3 regions of the Herbaspirillum sp. DW155 genome follow, and region 1 is predicted to be linked to each of the others. Evidence: predicted binding sites of a transcription regulator. Region 1 holds the regulator's gene; each other region holds the start of a gene.
What was found. The regulator FliA, encoded in region 1, starts transcription of late flagellar genes. The targets are predictions, from matches to a motif close to CTAAAGTTTNNNNNNNNNNNGCCGNTA.

Region 2: the regulator FliA is predicted to act here: its motif matches at 2,303-2,329, upstream of fliD (flagellar filament capping protein FliD).
Region 3: the regulator FliA is predicted to act here: its motif matches at 2,319-2,345, upstream of AACH55_RS21815 (DUF5610 domain-containing protein).

What each region holds. Positions count from the first base shown of each region.
Region 1 is NZ_AP029028.1:2,160,149-2,164,357, forward strand. It holds gene flhF (flagellar biosynthesis protein FlhF) at 1-454, shown strand, start outside; gene AACH55_RS09955 (antiactivator of flagellar biosynthesis FleN protein) at 489-1,292, shown strand; gene AACH55_RS09960 (RNA polymerase sigma factor FliA) at 1,298-2,035, shown strand; gene AACH55_RS09965 (IS1182 family transposase) at 2,154-3,620, shown strand; gene AACH55_RS09970 (flagellar protein FlgN) at 3,718-4,176, opposite strand; gene flgM (flagellar biosynthesis anti-sigma factor FlgM) at 4,205-4,209, opposite strand, start outside.
Region 2 is NZ_AP029028.1:1,046,959-1,051,167, reverse strand. It holds gene AACH55_RS04750 (aspartate aminotransferase family protein) at 72-1,448, shown strand; gene AACH55_RS04745 (Lrp/AsnC family transcriptional regulator) at 1,589-2,083, shown strand; gene fliD (flagellar filament capping protein FliD) at 2,400-4,209, shown strand, end outside.
Region 3 is NZ_AP029028.1:4,781,504-4,785,712, forward strand. It holds gene aroKB (bifunctional shikimate kinase/3-dehydroquinate synthase AroKB) at 1-870, shown strand, start outside; gene AACH55_RS21810 (deoxyguanosinetriphosphate triphosphohydrolase) at 873-2,024, shown strand; gene AACH55_RS21815 (DUF5610 domain-containing protein) at 2,445-3,200, shown strand; gene AACH55_RS21820 (Tex family protein) at 3,341-4,209, opposite strand, start outside.

The DNA of each region.
Region 1 (4,209 bases):
GCACACCGTGCTGATCGACACGGCCGGCGTGGGCCAGCGCGACCAGATGGTGGCCGAGCAGGACGCCATGCTGGCCGGTGCCGGCGTAGACATCAAGCGCCTGCTGTGCCTGAACGCCACCGCCACCGGCGGCACCTTGAACGAAGTGGTGCATGCCTATTCCAGTTCCGGCCTGGCCGGCTGCATCATCACCAAGCTGGACGAAGCCGCCACCATCGGCAACGTGCTGGACGTGGTAATCCGCCACAAGCTCAACCTGCATTACGTGGCCAACGGCCAGCGCGTGCCCGAAGACCTGCACGTGGCCAACAAGCTCTACCTGGCTGACCGCGCCTTCAAGCAGAAGCGCGAAACCGCCCCCTTCGAATTCCAGGAGGGTGAGTTACCGGGGGTCATCGGGCCCACCGCCATGTCCATGAATGACCGCGGACTGCGTGAGGTGAGCTTTGGCTAGTTACGATATCGACCAGGCAGCAGGTCTGCGCCGGATGCTGGAGCGTCCGGTGCCCAGGCTCTTTACTTTCTTTTCGGTGCTGGGCGAGGAAGAGAAGAGTGCCATGCTCATCAATCTGGCAGCGTCTCTGTCGCAGGCCAAGCACAGCGTGCTGGTGGTGGATGGCGATGTGGCCAGCACGGGTCTGTTGACCCGGATCGGCCTGCGTCACGATGTGGCCACCCTGCAGGAAGTGGCCCGCATGGAACGCCCCCTGACCGAAGCCAAACGGCTGTTGCCGGAGGGTTTTTCGATGGCGCGCATCGCCCGCCGCAGCGTGCCTTCGGCGACCGATCCCCATGCGGGACGGCTGGCCGAGATATTCGACACCCTCATCGAGCAGGCCGAGATCACCCTGGTCAATGGCGTGCTGGCAAGCGACCTGTCGCTGCCGGTGCCGACCATGGAGATGGGCGAGATCGTGATCCAGGTGTCGACCACGGCGTCCTCGATCAAATCGGCCTATGCGCTCCTGAAGAGCCTGAGCGACCGCATCGGCCGCCGTCCCTTCAGTCTCATCGTCAACGATGCCACCGAGGCCGAAGCCCGGACCGTCTACGCCAACATGGCCCAGGCCGCCAGCCGCTACCTGGCTGCGCAGTTGAATTTCATGGGGGCGATTCCGGCCGATGATCATATTCGCCGCGCCACCGGCCAGGGCCGCGCGGTGCGCGACGTCTTCCCCTTTGCCGGGGCGGCGCTGGCGTTCCAGCGCTTGTCCAAGCGCTTCGCCGCGGGTTCGGATGCGGCCCGCAGTACGTATGGCATGGCCACCGACGGTGCCAGCCTGGGAGTGTGACGTGCATGTATAACGTCAAGGGAAAGAAGGGCAAGAACGACGTGCTGGAGCAGCATGCGCCGCTGGTCAAGAAGCTGGCGCATCAGCTCAAGGCCAAGCTGCCCCCTAGCGTAGAGGTGGACGACCTGATCCAGGCCGGCATGATGGGCCTGCTCGACGCCGTGAACCGCTACGAGGAAACCCACGGCGCCCAGTTCGAGACCTATGCGGTGCAGCGCATCCGCGGCGCCATGCTGGATGAGCTGCGCAGCAGCGACTGGCTGCCGCGCAGCATCCGCCAGAACGCCCGCAAGGTCGAAGAGGCCATGCAGACCCTGCTGCAGCAACTGGGCCGCCAGCCCCAGGAGGCGGAGGTAGCGCAGCACATGAAGATCAGCCTGGCCGATTACCAGGCGCTGTTGACCGACTGCGGCGGCCATCAGCTCATCTATTACGAGGATTTCCACGACGAGGACGGCGGTCATGAGCATTTCCTGGATCGTTACCAGGCCGGGGAGAGCGATGACGATCCCTTGCAGAGCCTGATCGATGGCGGTTTCCGCGAAGCCGTGGTGGATTCCATCAAGGCCTTGCCCGAGCGCGAGCAGATCCTGATGGCCCTGTACTACGAGCAGGAAATGAACCTGAAGGAAATCGGCGCGGTCATGGGCGTCTCCGAGTCGCGCGTGTGCCAGTTGCACAGCCAGGCCATTTCGCGCATGCGCTCGTATCTGCGCGAGCATTCCTGGAGCGGGGTGGCCTGAGGGGACTGCCGCCGCAAGACCGCGCAACCCGATGCGCCAACGAAAAAGCCCGGCAATGCCGGGCTCAGATTGATGACAAAGCCCTGGCGAGAGCCAAGGCTTTGTTGTTTAATCGGTCATGCTCAAAAAACCGACAGCCGCCCAGCACGAGTTAGAGATGGTGACCATCGAGATGCTCGTGCCCAAGGACCACCTGCTGCGCAAGATCGACGCGGCGGTGGATTTCGAGTTCATCCGCGAGAAGGTGGCGCATCTGTATTGCGCCGACAATGGCCGCCCGGCACTGGACCCGGTGGTACTCTTCAAGCTCTTGTTCATCGGCTACCTCTTCGGTATCCGCAGCGAGCGCCAGCTCATCCGCGAGGTCCAGGTCAACGTGGCCTATCGCTGGTTTGCCGGATTCCGTCTGACCGACAAGGTGCCGGACTCCTCCACCTTCTCCCAGAACCGGCGCCGCCGCTTCATTGATACCACCGTCTATCAAGACATCTTCGACGAGATCGTGCGCCAGGCCATTGGACGCGGCATGGTCGATGGCCGTGTGCTCTACAGCGACAGCACCCACCTCAAGGCCAACGCCAACAAGAACAAGTTCGACTACGTTCAAGTTGCCCAGACACCCTCGGCCTATCTGGCCGAACTGGATGCGGCTGTGGATATCGACCGTGCCGAGCATGGCAAGAAGCCGCTCAAACGTGACGATGATGATGAGCCGCCCACCAAAGAGATCAAGGTTAGTCGCACCGATCCCGAGAGCGGCTACATGGTGCGCGACGACAAGCCCAAGGGCTTCTTCTACCTGGATCACCGCACCGTCGATGCCAAGCATTGCATCATTACCGATACCCATGTCACGCCCGCCTCAGTCCATGACAGTCAACCTTATCTGGCACGCCTGGATCGTCAGCGCCAGACGTTCGGATTTGATGTACAGGCCGTTGGCCTGGATGCTGGCTATTTCACACCGGCCGTCTGCCAGGGACTGGAGAATCGCGAGATCAGCGGCGTGATGGGCTACCGCACACCCAACCACAAGCCGGGGACATTCTTTAAACGGGCGTATGAGTACGATGCCTACCGTGACGAATACATCTGCCCGCAGGGCCAGTCCTTGCACTACAGCACCACCAATCGGCAGGGGTATCGGGAATACAAATCCAAGCCTGAACAATGCCGGGGCTGCAAGGTACGCGAGCAATGCACCAATAGCGCCAATGCGGTCAAGGTGGTGACGCGCCATGTGTGGGAGCGTTCCAAGGAGAAGGTGGATGATCGGCGTCGTACCGAATGGGGCAAGCGCATCTATGCCCGACGCAAGGAAACGGTAGAACGCAGCTTCGCCGACGCCAAGCAATTGCACGGACATCGCTATGCCCGCATGCGCGGCTTGCGCAAGGTCGCCGAGCAGTGCTTGTTGGCGGCGGCGGCCCAGAACATGAAGAAGATTGCCCTGCTGGTGGCGCGCTTGCGCGCGCTTTTACCGGGCTTGAACGCCTATGCCAGCGTACAAAAGTGGCTACAGAGAAAAATGAGCGCATTGCTTGGCTTCTGCGCCATCGACCATCTGCAAATTACCTGCGCCTGAAAAACAAAACCCCGTGTTCGAAAACACGGGGTTCGTCATCAACCTGAGCCCGGCAATGCCGGGCTTTTTGCTGGGTCCGCCGAGCTGGCAGGGCGACTTACACGACGCCCAGCCTGCGGCCGGAGGAGCGGATGCTGTTCTGGCCGTCCGGCCCGTAGAAATTGCCGGTGCCGGTCTTGCCTTGCAGGATGGTCAGCGCGCTCTGGTTGATGGAGAGCTTCTTGCCGATCAGCAGGCCGTTGACGCGGTTCAGTTCCTTGGCATCCTGCGCCAGTTCGAACAGGCTGGCCCAGATCTCGCGATCGGCTTCGCTGGCCTGTTCATTCATCCACGCCTGCATGCCGCTCTCATCGGCGCTGTAGCCCAGGCTGCCCAGCAGGGCATGGCGGTTGCCGGCCAGGGTGGACATCTCGGCGACGATGGCGGCTTTTTCGGAAATGATGTCGGTCAGGCCTTCGGCCGTGGCTTCGGCCAGCAGCGCCTGTTCCTGGTTCAGTTTTTCCACCAGGCGCGACAGGGCGGCGTGTTCCAGAGAGAGTTTGCTGGCCGGGTTCATGCGAGGCGATCCTGTAGACGGATGGCAATCAAG
Region 2 (4,209 bases), 1.1 Mb from region 1:
ATAGAAGCCATGCCGGTTGTGCCTTTTGCCCGCACGGCCTTGTTCAACGCATCTCCAGCGAGTCCACCTCTATGCAAACTTCCGCCCTGGCTGCCCTCGACCGCAGTCACCTGATCCATCCCGTTGCCAGCTTCCGCGAGCATGAAGAGCTGGGCCCTATCATCCTCAAGTCCGGCCAGGGTGCCTACCTGACCGATCATCAGGACAAGCAGCTGCTGGATGCCTTCTCGGGCCTGTGGTGCGTCAATACCGGCTATGGCCAGCAAAGCGTGATTCGCGCGGCCACCGAACAGATGGAGCGTCTGCCGTATGCCACCGGTTACTTCCACTTCGCTTCGGAACCGGCCATCCTGCTGGCCAAGAAACTGGTGGACATCAGCCCCGCCTCGCTCAAGCACGTCTACTTCACCCTGGGCGGCTCGGATGCGGTCGATGCCGCCATCCGCTACATCACCCACTACACCAACTCCATCGGCAAGCCGGGCAAGAAGCATTTCATCTCGCTGCAGCGCGGCTATCACGGTTCGTCCTCGGTGGGTGCCGGCCTGACGGCACTGCCCAACTTCCATTTCAATTTCAACCTGCCGCTGCCGACCCAGCATTATCTGCCGTCCCCCTACCCCTATCGCAGCGACGTGCAGGGCGATGAAGCCATCATCGCCGCTTCGGTGCAGTCGCTGCGCGACAAGGTGGCCGAACTGGGCGCGGACAATGTGGCCGCCTTCTTCTGCGAACCGATCCAGGGTTCCGGTGGCGTGGTGGTGCCGCCCAAGGGCTGGTTGAAAGCCATGCAGCTGGCCTGCAACGAGCTCGATATCCTGTTCGTGGTCGATGAGGTCATCACCGGCTTCGGCCGTACCGGTCCCATGTTCGCCTGCCTGGACGAAGACGTGCAGCCTGACCTGATGACCATGGCCAAGGGCCTGACGGCCGGCTATGCACCGATGGGCGCGGTGATGATGTCGGACCGCGTGTACAACGCCATTGCCGATGGCGCGCCGATGTCCACCGTGGTCGGTCACGGCCAGACCTACTCGGCCCATCCGGTCAGTGCGGCGGTGGCGCTGGAAGTCCTGCGTCTCTACGAAGAAGGCGGCCTGCTGGAAAACGGCCGCCGTCTGGAACCGGTCTTCGCCGGTGGCCTGCGCGCCCTGCTGGATCATCCGCTGGTGGGCGATGCGCGCAGCCGTGGCTTGCTGGGCGCGCTGGAACTGGTGGCCGACAAGAACACCAAGGCACGCTTCGCCCCTGAACTGAAGCTGCATGATCGTATCTTCCAGGTGGCTTATCGCCACGGCCTGATCTTCCGCGCCTTCGGCGACAACATCCTGGGCTTTGCGCCGGCGCTGTGCTACACCGAAGCGGACTTCGCGCTGATGTTTGCGCGTCTGCGGGCCATTCTGGACGAAGTGCTGGCCCAGCCCGAAGTGCGCCAGGCGGTGCGCTGAGCGGCCAATGCGAGCAACCCTCCGGCCCATTGGGGAAAATGCGGCCGGAGCGGTTAAAATGCCCTGCTACATCCCGCCACCCTTCCTGCTGCTGCCATGCGGGCAAGGCCGGCGGGCTGAGTCGAATAACCCGAGGCAACATGATGACTAACGGCGCGTTGAAACTGGACCGGATCGATCTGAGGATTTTGTGTCACCTGCAGCAAAATAGCCGCATTACCAATGTGATCCTGGCCGATGCCGTCGGCCTGTCTCCCAGCCCCTGCCTGATCCGCGTCAAGCGTCTGGAAAAGGCTGGCTACATCAGCGGCTACGGCGCCTACATCCGCCTGGAAAAGCTGGCCGACGTGCAGATCGTCTTCACCGAAGTGACGCTCTCGGACCATCGCCGCGAAGACTTCGCCAAGTTCGAAGCGACCATCCGCAACGTCGACGAGATCATCGAATGCCACCTGGTCAGCGGCGGCTACGATTACCTGCTCAAGTTCATGACCCGTAGCGTGGTGCATTACCAGAGCGTGATCGAATCGCTGCTGGAGCAAAACCTGCGCATCGAGAAGTACTTCAGCTACATCGTCATCAAGTCGCCTTTCATCAAGCATCACTATCCGCTCGAGAAGTTCATACAGACCTGAGCCACCCGGCAGGGCCTGCCCTGCCGGTGCGGGGTGCAGTCCGCTCTCCCCTCGCCCCTTCACTTCGCCTCCCAAGCGCCGTCCCGCCTGGCTTTGCGGCCGCCAGCCCGTCCCCCGTTTCTTTACATTGATGCAGCGCGTTTGCGCCGCGTTGCCACCTTCGCCTGGCAATTCTCACAAAAATTCCGGAAAAGCATCACGTTTTGTCAGCAAATCGCCCTTTACTTTTGTAAAGATGTGCCGTTAATCTCTACGGTCACTGACGCCTCGTCAGTTTCCCGAAAGATAAGAAAATCATCATTGCATAGGGGTCAAGATGGCAACTTCCACGGGCACAATCTCGACATCGGCCGGTCCGCTGGACGTATCGACGCTGGTCAGCCAGCTCATCTCAGTCGAAAGCAAGTCCAAGCTCACACCGCTGAAGACCAAGGAAAGTGCATTCAACACGCTCATTTCCGCCTATGGCTCGCTCAAGAATGCGCTGTCGAGCTACCAGAGCGCCTTGAAAGTCATGACGGCGGCCAGCTTCAGCGCGCAGAAGACCACCGTGTCCAACGCCGGTACCGGGAGCAACCTGACCACCGATCCCTTCACGGCCGAGGCCAACAGCGACGATTCCACCAAAATCCTGTCGCAGAAGCTCAAGTCCGGCGGCTACGCCAGCGGCACCACCTTCAATGCCGGCGATTCCATCGCCATCAAGGTCGGCACCAACCAGCCCACCTTCATCACGCTGCAAGCCAATGCCACGCTCTCGGGCGTGCGTGATGCCATCAATGCCGGCAAGACCGGGGTGACGGCTTCCATCGTCACCGATGGCAGCGGTGACCATCTGGTGCTCGAATCCAATACCGGGGGCACGGCCAACACCATCAAGGTGTCGGCCAACAACACGCTCGCGGGGCTGAGCTATGACCCCAGCGTATCGGGCTCGGTCACCCAGATCCAGGCGCCGCGCGACGCCACCAAGGCCGCTGCCGGCAAATACAGCATCGGCGTGAGCCAGCTGGCCCAGGCCGTGAAGGTCAGCTCGGCCAGCATTGCGCCGGGCAGCACCTTCGACAATGGCGTGCTGGCGATCAAGACCGGCACCGGCTCGACCGTATTGATCCAGCCCAAGAGCAACTCTCTGGCCGGCGTGCGGGACGCCATCAATGCCAGCGACGCCGGTGTGAATGCGGCCATCGTCAGCGATGGCACCAATGACCACCTGGTGCTCACCGCCAAGGACAGCGGCGCAGCCAATTCCCTGCGGGTGAGCGGCACGGGCAATTTCGCCGTCTTCAACTTCGACCCCAGCGGCACCGTCACCACCACCGGCGTGGCGACCAACCAGACCTACAGCACGGGCAGCCTGGCGCTGCAGGTGGGCAGCAAATCCTTCACCATCACCCCGACCGATCTCGATGGCAGCGGCGCCATTGGCCTCAACGATGTGATGAAGGCCATCAACAACGCCAGCACGGGCGTGACCGCCAGCATCAGCAACGATGGCAGCCAGGACCACCTGGTGCTGACCCCGACCGGCACCGATGCCATCCAGCTGACCGGCAGCAACGATTATGCCGCCCTGTCCGGCAGCAGCATGGGACAACTGGCCAAGGCGCAGGATGCCAAACTCACCATCGACGGCGTGGCCGTGACCAGCACCAGCAACAAGGTCAGCAATGCGATTTCGGGCGTGACGCTGAACCTGGCCAAGGTCACCACCTCGGCTGACAATTTCACGCTGTCCATTGCCAATGACACCAGCGGGCTATCGACGGCCGCCAACAGTTTCGTCACCGCTTACAACAACCTGGCCAAGACCGTGGCCAACCTGACCAAGCAGACGCCCTCCACCACCAAGGGCCAGGCCAGCACCGGCTCGCCGCTGGCGGCCGAATCGTCGGTGCTGAACATGATGGCGCAGATCCGCAGCACCATGCTGGGCGCGCTGGGTGACGATGGCAGCATGAATCTCTCGCAGGTCGGCATTGCCTTCCAGAAGGATGGCACGCTGGCACTGGACGCCACCAAGCTGACGGCGGCGGGCAACAAGGATTTCGAGGCGGTCAGCAAACTCTTCACCGGTACCGGCGGGGTGGTGACCAAGCTGCAGAAGGTGATGGACGGCATCCTCG
Region 3 (4,209 bases), 2.6 Mb from region 1:
GGCGAAGAAGAAAAGAACTGGTCCAGCCTGATGAAGATCTTCGATCGCCTGCTGGCCGACAAGTGCGACCGCAAGACCACCCTCATCGCCCTGGGCGGCGGCGTGATCGGCGACCTGACCGGCTTTGCGGCGGCGTCCTACATGCGCGGCGTACCCTTCGTGCAAGTGCCCACGACGCTGCTGTCGCAGGTGGATTCGTCAGTGGGCGGCAAGACCGGCATCAACCATCCGCTGGGCAAGAACATGATCGGTGCGTTCTACCAGCCGCAGGCCGTCATCGCCGACACCGCCACGCTGCACACCCTGCCGGCGCGCGAACTGTCGGCCGGCATTGCCGAAGTCATCAAGCACGGCGCCATCATCGATGCGCCCTTCTTCGACTGGATCGAAACCAATATCGACCGCCTGGTCTCCAAGGATGACGCCGCCCTGGCCTATGCCATCCAGCGTTCCTGCGAGATCAAGGCCGAAGTGGTGCGCCAGGACGAGCGTGAAGGCGGCCTGCGCGCCATCCTCAACTTCGGCCATACCTTCGGCCATGCCATCGAGAATGGTCTGGGCTATGGTCAATGGCTGCATGGCGAAGCGGTAGGCTGCGGCATGGTGATGGCGGCCGATCTGTCGCAGCGCCTGGGCTACATCGATGGCGCCACGCGTGAGCGCATCCGTGCCGTCACTGCCGCTGTCGGCCTGCCGACGGTGGCGCCGGACCTGGGCACCGAACGCTGGCTGGACCTGATGGAAGTGGACAAGAAGAACGAAGGCGGCGCGATCAAGTTCATCCTGATCAAGCCGCTGGGAAGCCCCCTGATCACCAACGCGCCGCAGGAACTGCTCTTGCAAACCCTGGCGGCCTGCACCGGAGAATAAGCATGCACACTGAAGCGCCCGACCATCTCGCCCCCTATGCCGCCCACTCGGCAAGTTCGCGAGGCCGGCGCTACAGTGAAACCCCACCCGGTTCGCGCAGCGAGTTCCAGCGCGACCGTGACCGCATCGTCCATTCCACCGCCTTCCGCCGTCTCGAATACAAGACCCAGGTCTTCGTCAATCATGAAGGCGACCTGTTCCGCACCCGCCTGACCCACAGCATCGAAGTCGCGCAGATCGCCCGCTCCTGCGCGCGCAACCTGCAACTGAACGAAGACCTGGTGGAAGCCATCTCGCTGGCCCACGACCTGGGCCATACGCCCTTCGGCCACGCCGGCCAGGATGAGCTGAATCACTGCATGAAGCATCACGGCGGTTTCGAGCACAACCTGCAGAGCCTGCGCGTGGTGGATGAGCTGGAGCAGCACTATGGCGCTTTCGATGGGCTGAACCTCACCTTCGAGACGCGCGAGGGCATCCTCAAGCACTGCTCCCTGCACAATGCACGCCAGCTGGGCGAGATCGGCTTGCGCTTCCTGGAGAAGAAGCAACCCTCGCTGGAAGCGCAACTGGCCAACCTGGCCGACGAGATCGCCTACAACAACCACGACATCGACGACGGCCTGCGTTCCGGATTGCTGACGATGGAACTGATGAGCGAAGTCGATTTCTTTGCGCGCCATCTGCGCGAGGTCGAACAAACCTACCCCGGCATCACCGGCCGCCGCATGATCCATGAGACGGTCCGCCGCATGATCAATGCGCTCATCGTCGACCTGAACCAGACCTCGCGCAGCCGCATCGCCGAGATCGCTCCGCGCGACATCGAGGACGTGCGCAATGCACCGCAGTTGATCGCCTTCTCCGACGCCATGGCGGCCGAAGCGGCGATACTGAAGAAATTCCTGCGCGAGAAGCTCTACCGTCATTACCAGGTCAACCGCATGACGGCCAAGGCGCGCCGCATCATCGCCGAAATGTTCGAAGCCTTCATCGCCCAGCCCAACCTGCTGCCGCCGGATTATCAGGTCAAGAACGTTGCCGACGACACCCAGCGTCTCGACAAGCAGGCCCGCAAGGTCGCCGATTACATCGCCGGCATGACAGACCGCTATGCGATCCGCGAACACCGTCGTCTGTTCGTCATGGAGTGAATCCGCAACACTGAACGCAGCGTTTCGATACGCTGCGTTTTCTCCCGGCACCTCCTTGATGAATTTGCGGGTGATTTCATTGCACGTCCGCAAGAACACGCCTCAAGCCCTCGACCTTCCACATCTCGTTACATTTTTCTTCCATATTATTTTCACGCCCGACTCGGCTTGACGGCACGTGACGACTCGCCGCAAACCCTTGCCCGGCAAGGGTTTTCATCATCTTGGACAAATGGCCGACCGCAGCGACAAGCGCATCAGCGCTGAAACTGCCACATGTAAATTTCTGTCAATATCAAGTCCGCTTTGAACGGGCCGTTATGCAGGAACGGAGTGGATGCGCATGGTGCGCAGCCCTGCTTCGCTGGATCCGTCTTCCCCCTTGATGCCCGGATCCCCTTTCATTTTCAGGAGACCGTCATGGCTATCGGCAACACCACCGGCGTGGACAGCCAGTCCCTGCTGCCCGCCACCAACTCATCCAACGCGTCGACTCCGGCAAGCCTATCGGCCAGCGACAAGCTGCCCGCGACTGCGGGTGAGAGCACCAGCGGCGACAAGATCGCCGAGGCCCGCCAGTCCAACCTGCTCACGGTCAGCGGTGCCAAGGCGCAGTTCAACTTGTCCATCGTGCAGTCATCGCTGGAAGTCTCGCTGCAGACCCAGAACGATCCCCTGGCGCTGGTCTACAAGACCGCCATCGAAAACATCAACGACATCCTGCGACCGCAGCTGGGCGACAACGCCATCCAGACCGCAGCAAAGCAGGACAATTCCCCTGAAGCCACGGCCGGACGCATCGTCTCCTTCATCACCAACATGTTCGACCTCTACAAGAAAAACAACCCGGACAAGGACGATGCCAGCAACATCGATGACTACATGAACCTCATCTTCAAGGGCGTGGACCAGGGTTTCAAGGAAGCACGCGGCATCCTGGAGAGCCTCAACGTCCTGCAAGGCGATATCGCCAGCAACATCGACAAGACCTATGACCTGGTGCAGAAGGCGCTGGGCGACTTCATCAACAAGGTCAAGGGTGGCAAGCCGGAGGGTGAGGACGGTGCGGGCAGCGATGGCAACGCTGATGGCCAGGGCGGCACGGTGGTGGCCAGCGAGACGACGGTGAGCATTTCGGTGTCGGTGAGCCAGACGCGGATCAGTACGAGCGCCTGATCGGCCTTTCCGTAGCATCCAACTTCTTCTCTTAAAATCTAATAAAAAAGAGGCTGTTCCATAAGGAAACAGCCTCTTTTTACTAAGTTTTCATTGTATCTATAAGCTACGAAAAAACCGCTCTCGATACCTGCAAAACATCACCCACGCAACTTCGCAAACGCCGCCGCCATCGCGTTGTTGGCCGGTGCCTGCTCGCGGCCGCGCTGGTTCTGGTGTTGCGACAGGCGGCGCGAATCGGTGCGGTCGCCGCGCTGTTCATTGCGCGCACCCGGAGCCGGGGCGGTGTCGTTCAGGCGCATGGTCAGGGCGATGCGCTTGCGCTTCTCGTCCACTTCCAGCACCTTGACCTTGACCACCTGGCCAGCCTTGACCACGGTGTGCGGGTCCTTCACGTAGCTGTTGGACAGCGCCGAGATGTGGACCAGGCCATCCTGATGCACGCCGATGTCCACGAAGGCACCGAAGGCCGCCACGTTGGTGACCACGCCTTCCAGGATCATATCCACGCGCAGGTCCTTGATCTCTTCCACGCCTTCCTTGAAGGTGGCGGTGGTGAACTCCGGACGCGGGTCGCGGCCGGGCTTGTCGAGTTCCTTCAGGATGTCGGTGACGGTGGGCACGCCGAACTTCTCATCGGCATACTTGGCCGGCGACAGGCTCTTGAGCAAGGCGGTCTGTCCCAGCACGCTCTTCACATCCTTCTTGATGTCGGCCAGGATCTTTTGCACCAGCGGATAGGATTCCGGGTGCACTGCGGAGGCATCCAGCGGGTTCTCGCCATTCATCACGCGCAGGAAGCCGGCGGCCTGCTCGAAGGTCTTCTCGCCCAGGCGCGGCACTTCGCGCAGGGCTGCCCGCGAATTGAACATACCCTTCATATCGCGGTAGGACACGATGCTCTGCGCCACGCTGGCGTTAAGCCCGGAGACGCGCGCCAGCAGGGGCGCGGAAGCCGTGTTCACATCGACTCCCACCGCGTTCACGCAGTCTTCCACCACCGCATCCA